One region of the Neorhizobium sp. PAMB6716 genome, then DNA from elsewhere that is predicted to be linked to it. Evidence: predicted binding sites of a transcription regulator. Region 1 holds the regulator's gene; each other region holds the start of a gene.
What was found. Region 1 encodes PhoB, which activates phosphate uptake and scavenging genes when phosphate is short. Its sites were predicted from a motif close to TGTCATNNANCTGTCAT; they were not measured.
Positions count from the first base shown of each region.

Region 1 (5,523 bases):
CCTCGTGGTTGCCAATCCCTCGATTATCGGGACGACGCAGAGTGTGCGTCTTCTGGCAGCCGGCGATCTCGACTCCGCCTTCAAGGGGCAGATCGATCTCGACGTGACCGAGAGCAACCGCAAGATCTCCGACCAGCAGGTTGGCTGGATGAAGCAGATGGCCGAGGCCGGCACGCTTGCCAAGCATTTCAACACGGGCATCTTTGTGAACGGCGCCTCCAGCCGTCCGGAAGCAGCCGGTGTTGGTGTCGCCCTGATCGGCTCGTTCTACATGATGCTGATCGTGCTGGTACTGGCGCTGCCCATCGGCGTTGCCGCGTCCATCTATCTTGAAGAGTTTGCGCCGAAGAACCGCTTCACGGACCTCATCGAAGTCAACATCAACAATCTGGCGGCCGTTCCCTCGATTGTTTACGGCCTTCTCGGTCTTGCGGTGTTCATCAACTTCATGGGCCTGCCGCGTTCGGCCTCGCTGATCGGCGGCCTGGTGCTGACCCTGATGACACTGCCGACGATCATCATCGCCACGCGTGCGGCGCTGAAGGCTGTGCCGCCGTCCATTCGGGCAGCAGCGCTCGGGCTTGGCGCCTCCAAGATGCAGACGATCTTCCACCACGTTCTGCCGCTTGCGATGCCGGGCATCCTGACGGGCACCATCATCGGTCTGGCACACGCGCTCGGTGAAACCGCGCCGCTTCTTTTGATCGGCATGGTCGCCTTCGTCGCCAACTACCCGACCACGCCGCTCGATCCGTCGACGGCCTTGCCGGTGCAGATCTACATGTGGGCTAACGAGGCGGAACGCGCCTTCGTGGAGCGCACCTCGGGAGCAATCATCATCCTGCTCCTGTTCCTGATCGCAATGAATGTTGGCGCAATCCTCTTGCGTCGTCGCTTCGAACGGCGTTGGTAGAAGGACCCGGACCATGAACATGATGTCGGAAGCAGCAGTTGAAAAGGCTCTGGATCAGAAAATGAATGACGTTTCCTACAAGATGGTGGGCAAGGACGTTTCTGTCTATTACGGCGAGAAGCGGGCCCTCTTCGACGTAAATCTCAATGTCCGCGAGAACACGGTGACGGCGTTGATCGGCCCTTCGGGCTGCGGCAAGTCCACCTTCCTGCGTTGCCTCAACCGCATGAACGATACGATCGAAAGCTGCCGCGTCACCGGGCGTATCACGCTCGATGCCGACGATATCTACGATCCGTCGATCGACGTGGTGGAACTGCGCGCCCGCGTCGGCATGGTGTTCCAGAAGCCGAACCCATTCCCGAAGTCGATCTACGAAAACATCGCCTACGGCCCGCGCATCCACGGTCTTGCCCGCAACAAGGCGGATATGGACCAGATCGTCGAGGCAAGCCTGCAGCGTGCGGGCCTTTGGAACGAGGCAAAGGACCGCCTGCAGGAATCCGGCACCGGCCTCTCCGGTGGCCAGCAGCAGCGCCTCTGCATTGCCCGCGCCATTGCCGTTTCGCCTGAGGTCATCCTGATGGACGAGCCCTGCTCGGCGCTCGATCCGATCGCAACGGCCAAGGTGGAAGAGCTGATCCACGAACTTCGCAGCAATTACACCATCGTCATCGTCACCCACTCGATGCAGCAGGCGGCCCGCGTGTCGCAGCGCACCGCCATGTTCCATCTCGGCCAGCTGGTCGAGGAGAACGATACGGACAAGATGTTCACCAACCCGGATGATCAGCGTACGCAGGACTACATCATGGGCCGCTTCGGCTGATTGCCGTTACACCCATGCCCTTGCGCTGACACCCCTATCCGAGGACGCCAAATATGCCTTCGCACATCCTTTCGGCCTATGACGAAGACCTGAAATATCTGAACCGCCGGATTTCCGAAATGGGCGGCCTTGCCGAGCAGATGTGCGGCGATGCCGTGCGCGCCCTGGTCAATTCCGATGGCGCGCTTGCCCAGAAGGTCATCTCCGACGACGTGATCCTCGATCACGCCGAGCGCGAGATCCAGGAAAAGGCGATCATCACCATCGCCAAGCGCCAGCCGATGGCTGCGGACCTGCGCGAAATCATCGGCACGCTCAGGATCGCTGCCGATCTGGAGCGCGTCGGCGACCTTGGCAAGAACACCGCCAAGCGCGTCATCGCCGTGCAGGGCACCGGCGTGCCGCGCAAGCTTGCCCGTGGCCTGGAACACCTGTCGGAGCTTGCGCTGGTGCAGCTGAAGGAAGTGCTGGACGTGTTTTCCAGCCGTTCCGTGCAGAAGGCCGAAGCCATCCGCCAGCGCGACGAGGAAATCGACGCGATGTACACCTCGCTGTTTCGCGAGCTGTTGACCTACATGATGGAAGATCCGCGCAACATCACCAGCTGCACGCATCTTCTGTTCTGCGCCAAGAACATCGAGCGCATCGGTGACCATGCCACCAACATCGCCGAGACCATCTATTACATCGCAACAGGTGCCCAGCCTGAAGGCGAGCGCCCCAAGGACGATACGTCCAACACGCTTGGTGCTGTGGCCGAGTAAGGCCATACTGACGGAGTGCCTGAACCATGCTGCCCAAAATTGCGGTTGTGGAGGACGAGGAAGCTCTCAGCGTCCTCCTGCGCTATAATCTCGAGGCCGAAGGCTACGAGGTCGAGACGATCCTGCGCGGAGACGAGGCGGAAATCCGCCTCCAGGAGCGGTTGCCGGATCTGTTGATCCTCGACTGGATGCTGCCGGGCGTATCGGGCATCGAGCTTTGCCGGCGCTTACGCATGCGTCCAGAAACCGAACGGCTGCCGATCATCATGCTGACGGCACGCGGTGAGGAAAGCGAGAGGGTGCGCGGCCTTGCCACCGGTGCCGACGATTACGTCGTCAAGCCGTTCTCGACGCCGGAACTGATGGCACGGGTGAAGGCCATGCTGCGGCGTGCCCGCCCGGAGGTTCTCTCCAGCGTTCTGCGCTGCGGCGATATCGAGCTGGACCGCGAGACACACCGCGTTCACCGCAAAAGCCGTGAAGTGCGGCTTGGGCCAACGGAATTCCGCCTCCTGGAATTTCTGATGGCCTCGCCGGGCCGCGTCTATTCGCGCTCGCAACTGCTCGATGGCGTCTGGGGCCATGATATCTACGTGGATGAACGCACCGTCGACGTGCATGTCGGGCGCCTGCGCAAGGCACTCAACTTTTCCAACATGCAGGATGTGATCCGCACCGTGCGCGGCGCCGGATATTCGATGGAAGCTTAACGCGCGTTCGTCACTTCTGATGAGACACGGTTTTGACGCCCGGCGGCTTGTGCTTCGGGCGTTCTTTCTGTCGGCTTTTTTCAAAGTGTCTCCAGGCACAAAAAAACGGGCGCGAGGCCCGTTTTCAGATTGCTGAGCGGCAAGCGCTCGAAGACGATTTCAGGCGCGGGCGGCAGCCGAGATGTTGGCAGCTTTGCGGCGCTCGTTGACCGGCTGGTAGGCGAGGCGAGCGTGATATTTGCAGTAGGGCGAGGTATCGGCAGAATCCGAACCACAGAAGTGGAAGTCGTCCTTCAGGGGATCGCCCATCGGCCACTTGCAGGTGCGTTCCGTCAGGTCCGTCAGCGAAAGCTTACGCGACATCGGCACCACGACATTGCTCGGGGCGCGGAATTCCGTCGGCTGTACGGCCTCGACTTCCGGCGCTACCACGGCAACACCAACCGCATGGGGCGTGGTACGGGCAGGATTGGTCGTGGTGCGGGCCGCAAAGTTCGGCGCGCGCGGAGCAGAGGTGGTGCGCTTGGGCGCGGTGCGCGCCGTTGCCTGCGTGCCGCCGGCCTTGACGCGGCCTGGCAGGTTGAGACGGTGTACCTTGCCGATCACGGCGTTGCGGCTGACGCCGCCCAGCTGTGTTGCGATCTGGCTTGCGCTCAGGCCTTCGGCCCAAAGCCGCTTTAGTCTCTCGACGCGCTCGTCCGTCCAGTTCATGCCATCTCTCCGCCGTAGGGGCTGTGCGGACAGAATCGCTCACCTGCCGGCGGGAAGATTTCCTGCCGGACATACCATATATATGTGCTTGGTGACTAGTTCCGCCGCATGCAGTCTAGTAATTGATCTTTAACCTATCGACCCCGGGACTCGCTGACAAGAGTCGGCGGAATCGCGGCGAATCGATTTCAGGGTTTTCCCCAACTTGCTTTTAAGGCGAGTCTTTTTTGTCACAGCGCAAAAGCTTCGCGCAAGCCAGCCTCACGCAGCGGAAATCCCCTGAAATTCAAGCGATTTGTTGACAGTTGATCCTGAAATGCCGATAGTGCGCCAGCCGCCGCTTAAGGCGGCATTTTTAGTTTCTGGTTTGAATTCCGGCGGCCGTGCCGCCACAAGGGATTATCGTTGCCCAAGGAGTGATGTCGCCATGGCTGAAGCCGCACTTTTCGACACCTTTGCACGGGCTCCGCTGCGTTTCGTGCGCGGCGAGGGCGTCTGGCTCGTGACGGAAACGGGCGAGCGATATCTCGATTTCGGCGCAGGCGTTGCCGTGACCTCCTGCGGCCATTCCAATCCGCATCTGGTCGCGGCGCTGAAGGACCAGGCCGACAAGGTCTGGCACCTGTCCAATCTCTATGAAATTCCCGAGCAGGAACGGCTTGCCCGCCGCCTGACCGAGGCGACCTTTGCCGACAAGGTGTTCTTCACCAATTCCGGTGCGGAAGCGCTGGAATGCGCTATCAAGACGGCGCGTCGTTACCATTATTCCAAGGGCCACCCGGAAAAATTCCACATCATCACCTTCGAAGGCGCCTTCCATGGCCGCACGATTGCGACGATCGCTGCCGGCGGCCAGGAAAAATACATGGAAGGTTTTGGGCCCAAGGCGCCCGGTTTCGACCAGGTGCCGTTTGACGACATGGACGCGCTGAAGGCGGCCATCACCGAAAACACCGCAGCGCTGCTGATCGAGCCAATCCAGGGCGAGGGCGGCATCCGTGTGGTCTCGAAGGAATTCCTGCGTGAACTGCGCCAGATCTGCGACGACAACGGCATCCTTTTGATGTTTGACGAGGTGCAGTCCGGCGTTGGTCGTACCGGCAAATTTTTTGCCTATGAGGCAACCGGCATTACCCCCGATATCATGGCCGTGGCCAAGGGCATCGGCGGCGGTTTTCCCTTCGGCGCCTGCCTTGCCACCGCCGAGGCCGCCTCCGGCATGAAGCCCGGCGTTCACGGCACGACCTATGGCGGCAATCCGCTCGCCATGGCTGTCGGCAATGCCGTGCTCGACGTGGTGCTGGCCGATGGCTTCCTCGACAATGTGCGCGACGTGGCGCTGGTTTTCCGCCAGGGCCTTGCCTCGCTCAAGGACCGTTTCCCCGATGTGATCGAGGAAATCCGCGGTGAAGGCCTGATGCTGGGCGTGAAAGCCCGCGTGCCCGCCGGCGAACTGGCGCTGGCCATGCGCGAGGAACATCTGTTGGGCGTTCCCGCCGGCGATAACGTTATTCGTCTGCTGCCGCCGCTGGTGGTGACGGCGGAAGAGGCCCGTGAGGGCATTGCGCGCATCGAGCGTGCGGCCGAAAAGCTCAG
Region 1 covers NZ_CM177835.1:2,899,048-2,904,570, reverse strand. Annotated here, with positions in the region: gene pstA (phosphate ABC transporter permease PstA) at 1-913, shown strand, start outside; gene pstB (phosphate ABC transporter ATP-binding protein PstB) at 927-1,742, shown strand; gene phoU (phosphate signaling complex protein PhoU) at 1,796-2,506, shown strand; gene phoB (phosphate regulon transcriptional regulator PhoB) at 2,533-3,216, shown strand; gene AC4CWH_RS14120 (GcrA family cell cycle regulator) at 3,376-3,927, opposite strand; gene AC4CWH_RS14115 (aspartate aminotransferase family protein) at 4,355-5,523, shown strand, end outside.

Region 2 (5,523 bases), 760 kb from region 1:
CGACGTGCTGCCGGTGCCGGCGGAAACGGCGTTTTATCCGTCAGCGCTGGGCCTTGCAGCACTTTTCGGCTTCCTCACAACCTTTGCCTTTGCCGTGTTGCCGCTCGGCCATGCCCGCGACGTGCCGGCAACGGCCCTCTTTCGCGAACAGAGCTTCGACCAGACGGGCCTGCCTTCCTGGCCGTATCTGCTGGCCGGTGGCGGGGCGCTTGCAGCGCTTGCCGCCCTTGCCATCTTCTCCTCCGAAGAACGTTATATCGCGGTGGTCTTCCTCGGGGCTGTCGCCGTCGCCTTCGTGCTCCTGCGCTTCGTGGCAGCCGGCATTGCCGCCCTTGCCCGCCGTAGCCCGCGCGTCAATTCGCCGGCGCTCCGGCTTGCCATCGGCAATATCCACCGTCCAGGTGCGCTGACGCCCTCCGTGGTGCTATCGCTCGGCCTGGGTCTTGCACTTCTCGTGACGCTGGCGCTGATCGACGGAAACCTGCGCCGGCAACTGTCGGGCACGATGATGGAGCAGGCGCCGAACTTCTTTTTCGTCGACATCCAGGGCAGCGAGCGCGATGGTTTCGTCAACATCCTGAAACAGCAGGCGCCGCAGGGCGAGATCACCCAGGTGCCGATGCTGCGTGGACGCATCCTCTCCTTCAACGGACAGGATGTCAGCCAGATGAACGTGCCGCCAGGCGGACGCTGGGTGCTGCGCGGCGACCGTGGCATTACCTATGACGAAAAACTGCCGGCCAATGCGACGATTACCCAAGGAGAATGGTGGCCGGAAAACTATAGCGGCGAACCGCTCGTGTCCTTTTCCGCAGAAGAGGCCGGCGAACTTGGCCTGAAGATCGGCGACACGGTGACGGTCAACGTGCTTGGCCGCAACATTACAGCGCGCATCGCCAATTTCCGCCAGATCGAGTGGCGCTCGCTGTCGATCAATTTCGTCATGGTGTTTTCGCCCAATACGTTCCGGGGTGCGCCGCATGCCTGGCTTGCGACGCTGACCGACCCCAGCGCCACGCCGGCGCAAGAGGGTGCGATCCTGCGCACGGTCACCAATGCCTATCCGACCATTACCAGCGTGCGGGTGAAGGATGCACTCGACATTGCCGAGCAGTTGATGGGACAGCTCGCAACCGCCATTCGTGCGGCCGCAGCCGTTGCCCTTATCGCCTCGGTGCTGGTGCTGGCGGGGGCACTTGCTTCCGGCAACCGGGCGCGAACCCATGATGCGGTGATCCTGAAGACGCTCGGCGGCACACGGCGCATGCTGATGCGCGCCTTTGCTTATGAATACATGATCCTGGGTTTTGCCACGGCCGTCTTTGCGCTGTGTGCCGGAAGCGGTGCGGCCTGGTTCGTTGTGGCCCGCATCATGAAGCTGCCGGCAACCTTCCTGCCTGACGTTGCCATTTTTACACTGATCGCAGCGCTGGTGCTGACGGTTGGCATCGGCCTTGCCGGCACATGGCGGATTCTTGGCCAGAAGGCGGCACCGGTGCTGCGCGAACTTTAAGGGCACAGCCCTTGCACGTCGCCGGGCGGATTAAATTTTCGTCACCTTGCCGAATCGGGCGGCGGGTACTTGAACGAAAAGCCATATGTCCGCATATTTACAACAGGCTTGCTGAGCTTCGCAGCGGCGCCAGAGATGGATACCATCCGGACACCGTAGCAACACCGAAGCTTTGAGAGGACGAATATGTCTGACTATAACTTCCAGAACCGCGCTGCCCAGGCACGTGCGGGTTCTGCCGAAATGATCGACCAGGGCCTTCGCACCTATATGCTGAAGGTCTACAACCTGATGGCGCTTGGTCTTCTGATCACCGGCCTTGCCTCGTTCGGCACCTGGCAGCTTGCTGTCGATAACGGCCAGCTGACGGCTCTTGGTACCGCGCTTTATGCCAGCCCCCTGCGCTGGGTGGTGATGCTGGCGCCGCTCGGAATGGTCTTTTTCCTGAGCTACCGCATCAACAAGATGAGCGTTGCCGCAGCCCAGACCGCCTTCTGGGTCTATGCCGGCCTGATGGGCCTGTCGCTGTCCTCGATCTTCCTGGTCTATACCGGCCAGAGCATCGTGCAGACCTTCTTCGTGACGGCTGCCTCCTTCGGCGCCCTGTCGCTGTACGGCTACACCACGAAGCGTGACCTGACGGCCATGGGCTCGTTCCTGATCATGGGTCTCTTCGGCCTGATCATCGCCTCTGTCGTTAACATCTTCCTTGCTTCGTCGGCCCTGTCCTTTGCGGTTTCGGTGCTCGGCGTGCTGATCTTTGCTGGCCTCACCGCCTATGACACGCAGAAGATCAAGGAAATGTATTTCGATGGCGACGATGCAGCCGTCATGGGCCGCAAGGCGATCATGGGCGCGCTGACGCTCTATCTCGACTTTATCAACCTGTTCATGTTCATGCTGCAGTTCCTGGGCAACCGGAACAACTAAGCAGTCAGCAACAGACAATCGGAAGGCGGCTCTCACGGGCCGCCTTTTTTGTTGCCCGGCAGGGGAAAGACCAGCATCTTGCAACGCGATAGCCGGCATCTTACTGTCGCTCAGTCTTACCAGAACCGGCAGTGTTTTCATGTCCTTGCGCCTGCGCGACGTTACCCTCTCCGACATTTCCGCCATCACCTCCATCTACCGCGACAGCGTGCTGCACGGCACGGCAAGTTATGAACTGGTGGCTCCCGACGAGGCTGAAATGCGCGCGCGTTTCGAGGCGGTGACCGAAAAGGGTTATCCCTATATCGCCGCCGAAGACGAGGCCGGCAGATTGCTCGGTTATGCCTATGCCTCCGCCTTCCGCACCCGCCCTGCTTATCGCTGGCTGGTGGAGGATTCGATCTATCTGGCACCGGAGGCCCGAGGCCGCGGCGTCGGCAAGGCGCTGCTGGCCGAGCTGATCACGCGCTCGACAGCGCTCGGCTTTCGCCAGATGGCAGCCGTCATCGGCGGCGCAAGCCCGGCATCCGTTGCACTTCACACAGCGCTGGGTTTTGCCATGGTTGGCACGATGAAAGGCACCGGTTACAAGCACGGCGCATGGCTGGACACGATCTTCATGCAGCGGGATCTCGGCGAGGGCAACACAAGCGATCCGGACGCCGAGACTTATCCCGGCACGCTGTTCAAGGGCTGATCAGCACCAGTCTCCCATCGGGCAGTACCCTGCCCTGCCTACGCGAAAAAAATCAATCGACGAGCTTCAGCACCTTGTCGAACACTTTCAGCACCTGCGGCAGCTCATGGCCGCGCTTCAGGATCATGCCATGGGTGTTGAGGACGCTGAACGCACCCTGTTTTCCGGCAAGCTTCGGGTTCTTCTCGATGCGGTAAAGCGGCATTTCGCCCGAACGCTTGAAGATCGAAAACACCGCCTTGTCCTTGAGGTGATCGATCGCATAATCCTTCCACTCACCCTCTCCGACCATGCGGCCGTAGATACGCAGGATCGCATCCAGCTCACGCCGGTGGAAGGTGATGGGGATCGGATCGCTGTTCTGGCGGTACTGGTTAAGTTCAACGACCACGGCCCCTTCAGGGGTGCGGTCGCGTCCGTAAACATCTGGCTGATCGGTCATCAATGCTCCCAACGCCATGTAACACTGGAATGACAGTGTGCCTCAGCCGGCGAAAAAATCAACCCGACTGCGCGCAAATGGCAGAAGCACCTCGCGCTGCCGCTGCCCCGACAATTCTCCTTTTCTGCCCGATTTCGGACAAAACCCTGCCGAAATTGGTGCGCAAGTTCACACTCGACAGTTGGCGCGGTGCGCCATTTGGCCCGGCTGGACGTGTTGACCTTACCCCCAGCCCCCCAACATCTTCGGCCGGGCCTCCCCTCCTCCCCCAAGAACGATCGAGCCGCACGCACCCGAAGGCATAGAGGCCTTACGGCTGTGTGTTGACATGCCGACGATCTTTGCCGACACTCCCTCGCATTCACCAGGGGGGTCCCGCCAAGGGGCTGAGATACTGCTGGGCTTTTAAAAAAGCAGCGCAGTGACCCGTTGAACCTGATCCAGTTCATACTGGCGTAGGGACGGTGCGCGCTGCAGATGCCACAAATCCTGTCTTGCAGGATCGCGGCAGGCGTTTCTCCATCTTTCCGGCTGACATGACTGGGTCTCCAACCCTTGGAGCCTCACGATGAACATTGCCCGACCTTTTCCCACCCCCGAAGTCACCACCGGCCCGCTGCCGGCTTCGACCAAGATCCACCTTGCCGGAGACCTCTATCCCGATCTGCGCGTGCCGCTGCGCCAGATCGCACTACACCCGACAGCCGGGGAACCGCCGGTCCATGTCTATGATGCCTCCGGGCCTTACACTGATCCATCGGCCACCATCGCCATCGATGCCGGTCTCACGCGCCCGCGACACGACTGGCTTTTGGCGCGCGGCGATGTGGAAGCTTACGAGGGCCGCCCGGTGAGTGCAGCCGACAACGGTTTTGTGAGCGGCGACAGGCTGACGCCGGAATTTCCCGTGCGCCACGCTCCCCTGCGGGCGCGCGACGGCAAGGCTGTCACCCAGCTTGCCTATGCCCGCGCCGGCATCATCACGCCGGAAATGGAATTTGTTGCCATCCGGGAAAACCTTGGCCGCAAGGCAGCACAGGAAGCGCTGGTCCGCGATGGCGAAAGCTATGGCGCCCATATTCCAGACCATGTCACGCCGGAATTCGTGCGTGCCGAAGTGGCAGCGGGTCGCGCGATCATTCCCGCCAATATCAACCACCCGGAACTGGAGCCGATGGTGATCGGCCGCAATTTCCTCGTCAAGATCAACGCCAATATCGGCAATTCCGCGGTCACCTCGTCCATGGCGGAGGAGGTGGAAAAGATGGTCTGGGCCATCCGCTGGGGCGCCGATACGGTGATGGACCTGTCGACCGGGCGCAACATCCACAATATCCGCGACTGGATCATCCGCAATGCGCCCGTGCCGATCGGCACCGTGCCGCTCTATCAGGCGCTGGAAAAGGTCGGCGGCATTGCCGAGGACCTGAGCTGGGAGGTCTATCGCGACACGCTGATCGAACAGGCCGAACAGGGCGTCGATTATTTCACCATCCATGCCGGCGTGCGGCTTTCCTATATCCATCTAACCGTCAACCGCGTCACCGGCATCGTCTCGCGCGGCGGCTCGATCATGGCCAAGTGGTGCCTGCACCATCACAAGGAGAGTTTTCTCTACGAGCATTTTGACGAGATCTGCGACATCGCCCGCGCCTATGACGTGTCGTTTTCGCTGGGCGACGGCCTGCGCCCGGGATCGATTGCCGATGCCAATGATGCCGCACAATTTGCCGAACTTGAAACGCTCGGCGAACTAACCCAGATCGCCTGGAAAAAGGACTGCCAGGTGATGATCGAAGGCCCGGGCCATGTGCCGATGCACAAGATCAAGGAAAACATGGACAAGCAGCTGAAAACCTGCGGCGAGGCGCCCTTCTATACGCTGGGACCGCTGACCACCGATATCGCGCCGGGTTACGATCACATCACGTCTGCCATCGG
Region 2 covers NZ_CM177835.1:3,660,021-3,665,543, reverse strand. Annotated here, with positions in the region: gene AC4CWH_RS17715 (ABC transporter permease) at 1-1,513, shown strand, start outside; gene AC4CWH_RS17710 (Bax inhibitor-1/YccA family protein) at 1,700-2,443, shown strand; gene AC4CWH_RS17705 (GNAT family N-acetyltransferase) at 2,583-3,140, shown strand; gene AC4CWH_RS17700 (DUF2794 domain-containing protein) at 3,193-3,582, opposite strand; TPP riboswitch at 3,939-4,062, shown strand; gene thiC (phosphomethylpyrimidine synthase ThiC) at 4,151-5,523, shown strand, end outside.
Region 2: a site for PhoB is predicted at 3,601-3,617, ahead of AC4CWH_RS17700 (DUF2794 domain-containing protein). Genes of this name have one in related genera too.

Region 3 (5,523 bases), 1.8 Mb from region 1:
GGCGACGGACGATCGCATGCCAGGCGTAACCACGGCCCGTTGTCTCGAACATCATGTCGGCATCGAACTGCGCAAGGCGGGCCTCGATCGCTTCGGCAAGGTCTGCGCGCGGCGTCACATGAAATCGCGACAGCCAGGCCTGTAGCGATGCGCGAAACCAGACGGGCAGGTTTTCCTGCTGGCCGAAATCGACGATGTGCAGCGAACCGCCGGGCTTCAGCGCACCAAGGGCTGCCGTCAGCGCGCCCTGCCAGTCGGGGATCATCGACAGCGCATAGGAAATGAGGATGCGGTCGAAACCATCCGTGCCGAAATCGGCGGGCGAAAACGTCGTCGCATCTGCCACCTTCAGCATCGGTTCCGCCGCCTTGCCGCGGAAATTGGCGCGGGTGGTGGCGAGCATCTCGCTGGAGATATCGAGGCCATAAAGATGCGCCCGCGGATAAATGCGGTGGGCGAGCAGAAGGTTGCGACCGGTGCCGCAGCCCACTTCCAGAAGCGTGCCATCCTTCGGCACCGCAAGGTCGCGGATCGCCCGATCACGGCCGAGAAGGTAATATTTGCGCGTCAGGTCATAGATATGGCGCTGGTAGCGATACATCCGGTCCATGCGGGCAGCGTGATCGGATGTCGGCCCTGTTCTTGTCCCTGGTCCTGTCCCGCCCAGCGCCGTCATGCCGCTTTCTCATAGATGTGGAAGCCGCCATAGATGGCCGAGCGGTCCTGCAGGTTCAGTTCCCCGGAGCGGGCTTCGAGATAATGCCACTGGTCGCGCAGCGCCGGCGAAAGGCGCCCCTCGATGATGCTCTTTTCGGCCGCGGTGCGGAAGATGACGCGGGCGCCCGGTGCGGCGGTGCGGCTGATTTCTGCCCAGAGATCGTTGAGCTGGCGGTCGTTCATCCAGTCCTGCGCGTCCAGAAGCACATAGCGATCCACGGTGCCGGCGGCCTTTTGCGACAGAAGGTCGGTGAAGGTTTCATGATGCACGGCAACGCGCGACACGTTGTTGCGGATGGTGCGGTAGTTTTCCGCCTTCAGATAGGTCGGCAGGGAACCCTCGTGCGGCAGCGCATAGCGGCGGGCAAACGCCTGCCAGGCGAAATAGTTGTCACGCAGCGGAAAATGGCAGGCAAGTTTTTCCAGCCGCTGGCGCAGAACCGGCGCAATCGAGCCATCCGGCGCAAGGCTTGCCAGCTCGTCATATTGCTGCGGCGGAATGCCAAGGCCGAACAGCGAGCTTTTGGCGCTCGTCAGCCAGCGAATCAACGGCTTGTCGAAGAGAGGCGCGATGCGGGTATCGAAAAACTGCCGCTGTTCGCGCAGCGAGCCCATGGCCGCCATTTCGGTGAGGTTTACGCCATGCATCCGCGCCAAAAGGTGGCCGACAGCGATAAAGCGACCAAGCAGGCCGGTGCGGTAGATATTGCGCTCGAAGACGGAAATGCGGCGTCGCCCGGTGAGGCTGCGCTTCTGCCAGTAGGCCCGCGTTTTGTCATCCAGCTTCGGGGCGATGAACAGATCGAAGGCGCGCGCGTTGGTGCCGGCGTTTTCCGTGGCAAGAAGGCGCACGACATCGGCATGTGAGGGAAGGGCGGCAAAGGCTTGAAGCTTCAGGCGGTTGAGCGCGATATGATGCGGATTGAGATCCACCACGTCGATGGAGCGCGGCGAGCGGGAGAGGTAAGCCAGCATATTGCAGCCGCCGGAGCCGATGGTGACGATGCTGTGGCCTTCAGACAGCGCCATGCCCGCCATGTCGACATCCGGATCCTCCCAGATCTGAGGATAGACAAGGCCGGAAAACAAAAGGCCGAACAGGCGTTCGGAAAGCCCGCTCTTTGACAATGCCTTGTGCTGCAGCAGTGCAGTCTTCAGCTTTCCATTCTTCAGAAATCCGGCTTCCGGTGCAATCTCGGCCATGCTCTATTCCCGTTGCCTCGTCATGAGTGTCAAACGGCTGTAGCCGCTTGCTGCTACAGTTTCATGACGTGTCCTCATGCCGCCGCACTTGCTCCCCAGGCTTGACATCTGGCGGTGCGCTGGAGACGGCATGCCGCCGCCAACAGGAATGATCTGATGCGCCTTGTGCTTCGTCTTGCAAAACTTTCCCTCGTCTTTGTCGCGTTGTTGCTGGTTGCCGGTTTCGTCTGGCTTCAAGCATCGCCGCCCACGCTGTTGCGGGTGGGAAGCGGTTATGCGGCAAAGATTGTCTGCTCGAACGTGTTTCTGGCGGGGCGCGAGCCGGCAGAGGTGCTGTCTGAAGATGTGCAGGCGCCCGGTAATCCGCTGCTGCGGCTGATGCGGGTGAATGTCGAGCGAGATGCGGGCCTTGTCCATGCAGCACTTGTCGGCGGCATCGCGCCGGTGACGGCGATGTACCGTGGAGGGCTCGGGTGCAGCGTGCTGGCGGATGGCGCAAAGCCTGAAAGCCTTGCCGCCGTCAATCTGGCAGCTGATGCGCGCGAATCGTCGACGGAGCCACAAGCTCTCTGGCCGAAAGGTGAGACGGTGACGCCGCGCCCGGATATTTCGGAGATCCTGTCGCGCGATAACCTGACGGGGCCGGGTATGCGGGCCGTGGTGGTGGTGAAAGACGGTCGTATCGTCGCAGAGCGCTACGGCAAGGGTTTCGATGCAAAGACGCCTCTCCTTGGCTGGTCGATGACGAAGACGGTGAATGCCGCCCTCATCGCCACGCTGGTGCGCGATGGGCGCATCTCGCTCGACGAAAACAACCTGTTTCCCGCATGGAAGGGCGACGCGCGCGCAAAAATCACCGTTGCGCAACTGCTCGGCATGGAAAGCGGTCTTGCCTTCAACGAGGACTATGGCACCGTGGCGGATGTCACGCGGATGCTGTTTCTGGAGCCGGATATGGCCGGCTTTGCCGCAAGCCTGCCCCTTGCCGAGAAACCCGGCACGGAGTTCAACTATTCCTCCGGTACGGCCGTTCTTCTGTCGCGCATCTGGATGGACCGGCTCGGCAATGCTGAGCAGGCGCTGGCCTATCCGCGCAAGGCGCTGTTTGAGCCGCTGGGGATGGGGAGCGCGGTGTTTGAACCGGACGAGTCGGGAACCTTTGCCGGCAGTTCCTACATGTATGCGACGGCGCGTGACTGGGCGCGCTTCGGGCTTCTTCTGCCAGACAAAGGTGTCTGGCAGGGCCGCACCATCCTGCCGGCGGATCTGGTCGAGGATATGTGGCGTGCGAACGCGACATCCGGCGGGCGTTATTCCCGCATTCAGACATGGCTTGCGTCTCGGAGGGCGGGGGAGGGGGCTGCTGTACCGAACGACCAGTTTGCGCTGCAAGGCCATGACGGTCAGAGCGTCACAGTCATTCCTTCAAAACGGCTGGTGGTTGTGCGTCTCGGCCTGTCTCCGGCATCAACAGGATATCGGCCGGGCGCGCTGGTTCAGGCAGTAACGCAGGCGCTGGAGTAACCGCGCCTTATACCGGTTATTTCAGGACGTAGAGCATGTCCTTGCGCTTGGCATCGTAATAATAGCCACGGGCATAAAGGCCGATTGCGTCATCCGGCTCGTTATCGGCCACCAGCCAGGCGCCACGCAGGTATTTGATGGCGTATTTCAGATTGGTTTCGGCATCGAGCAGGCCTTCCGGCGTGCCGCCATATCCCATCGACTTTGCCGTGGAATACTTGATCTGCATGAGGCCGAAATAACCGCGCTTGTTGTAAGCCTTCGGGTCGTAGCGGCTTTCGCGATGCACGACGCGGTGCACGAGCGATTCCGGCACGCCATACATGCCGGCATAACGCTTGATCAGCTTGTTCAGCGTGGGCGTGCTGGCCTCTGCCGTTTCCGGCACGGGAGCACCGGGCGCCGGCGGGAAGAAATCGTTGGAGACCGAAGACAGTGGCTGGGCAGGCGATGCATAAGCCAGCATCGAAGAGGTGCTGGACGAGGCAGGGCGCGGACGCGGCGTCGGAATGGCGGCGTAGCCTTCCGAGACGTCGGCGGGAATGCCGAGATGTTTTTCCTCGGGCTTTTGTGTCGAGCGCAAGGAGGCGGTCTGGAGATCAGGCGAAATATCCTGACGCGACCTGGAAAGCGGGGATGCCGCAACCGGGGCCGTCATGGTGTTGGCCGTTGTGGTGGCCACATTGATGGCTTCCATGGCGCCCGTTGTCTGCATCGATGTGGGAGCCACGGCGAGCGCCGGCGTCACCACGGGCATTTCTGAGGCCTGCGCGAGGGCGGCGCGCACCGCATCGTTTTGCGCGGCAATGGCCGATTGGCCGGTCGGAAGCGCCACGGCGTGAACCCGGCCACCTTTTTCAGCAACGGTCATGATCGAGCCGGCCGGTGCCTCCACAGGCCCGCCGGTCGCAGCCGCCGCTGCAGCGGCAATGGAAATGCGCCCGGTCTTGGTTGCCGACTGTTGTCCTGCGGTTTGCTCAGCGGCAGGTGCCCCCGCCGAAGCGACGTCCGCAGACTGTTCGGTGGTGTCAGCTGCCTTGTTGGAAGCCGTTTCCACGCTCGAGCAGCCGGAAACAGCCCCGCAAATCGCAAACGCCACAACCGCGTTGCAACCGAAAATTCGGGTTATCGCCATGGTCTCACTTTCACGAAGATGATTGTCCCAGCCTGCAAGTGCCCCTCAAATCTAAAGATTTCTTAACTTATCCGAACGCCTGCGGCAAGCCCGAGGATTTTATGCGGCAATTCGGCGGTAACCGGCGCTGACGGCGCGGCGCGCGATGAAGCGCGTGCGCGGGGTGGCGGAGGCCGCGTTCTTCAGGCTTACAAGCCGCATCTTGCGGGTGCTGCGCCCGGCAAGCAGCACCTGCAACAGGCCAGATGCGATGGCTGCCATGGCAAAACCCGCAGCGGCCTGAAGCGCCAACCGTTCCGTTGTCCCCGACGAATCAGCCAGATGAACCAGAAGTGCGGCAAAGGCGATGGCAAGGCCCGGGCGCACCTGGGCGATAAGGCAACGGCCCATGCCGCGCACAAGAGATTTCTCGCGAAGGTTGTCATTATCGGCGGCGCGCTGGCGAATGCCCTGCTGCAGGCCCTTGCCGACATAAAGCGCAAGATAGGCAAGGGCTGCCCAGCCAAGCGTTTCATGCATGCTGCGCAGCGACACCGAGAGCCAGAGGAAGATCGCAAATCCTGCCGCAAACGACAGGAAGGAACCGGCAGTCATGGCCGGAACAAGCGCCATTGCCCGCGGTTTGCCGCGAGCAATGGTATAGGCCGCCAGAAAACGGCTGGATGCCGAAGGCAGATATAGCGTCAGCAGGCAGAGCACTGAAAATATCAGGATCGCCTCGATGCTCATGTCGTCTCCTCCGCATCAATCTCCACACAAGACCGGTCTTTCCTCGCGGGCCGGCCACGGTTTCGATCACGCCGCCCGGAAAGGCTGCCCGATGAAGTTCATGACGTCACCGAACCAGGGGGTGGAGAGATCGAAATGCTTGCCACCCTTGATACGCGGGAATTCGATCGTGCGCAATTTCCCATTCTGGTCTTCGTCATGACCCGTCACGCCGG
Region 3 covers NZ_CM177835.1:882,883-888,405, forward strand. Annotated here, with positions in the region: gene AC4CWH_RS04225 (class I SAM-dependent methyltransferase) at 1-676, opposite strand, end outside; gene AC4CWH_RS04230 (BtaA family protein) at 673-1,920, opposite strand; gene AC4CWH_RS04235 (serine hydrolase domain-containing protein) at 2,077-3,444, shown strand; gene AC4CWH_RS04240 (transglycosylase SLT domain-containing protein) at 3,461-4,579, opposite strand; gene AC4CWH_RS04245 (hypothetical protein) at 4,679-5,308, opposite strand; gene AC4CWH_RS04250 (pyrophosphate--fructose-6-phosphate 1-phosphotransferase) at 5,375-5,523, opposite strand, start outside.
Region 3: a site for PhoB is predicted at 1,973-1,989, ahead of AC4CWH_RS04230 (BtaA family protein). Genes of this name have one in related genera too.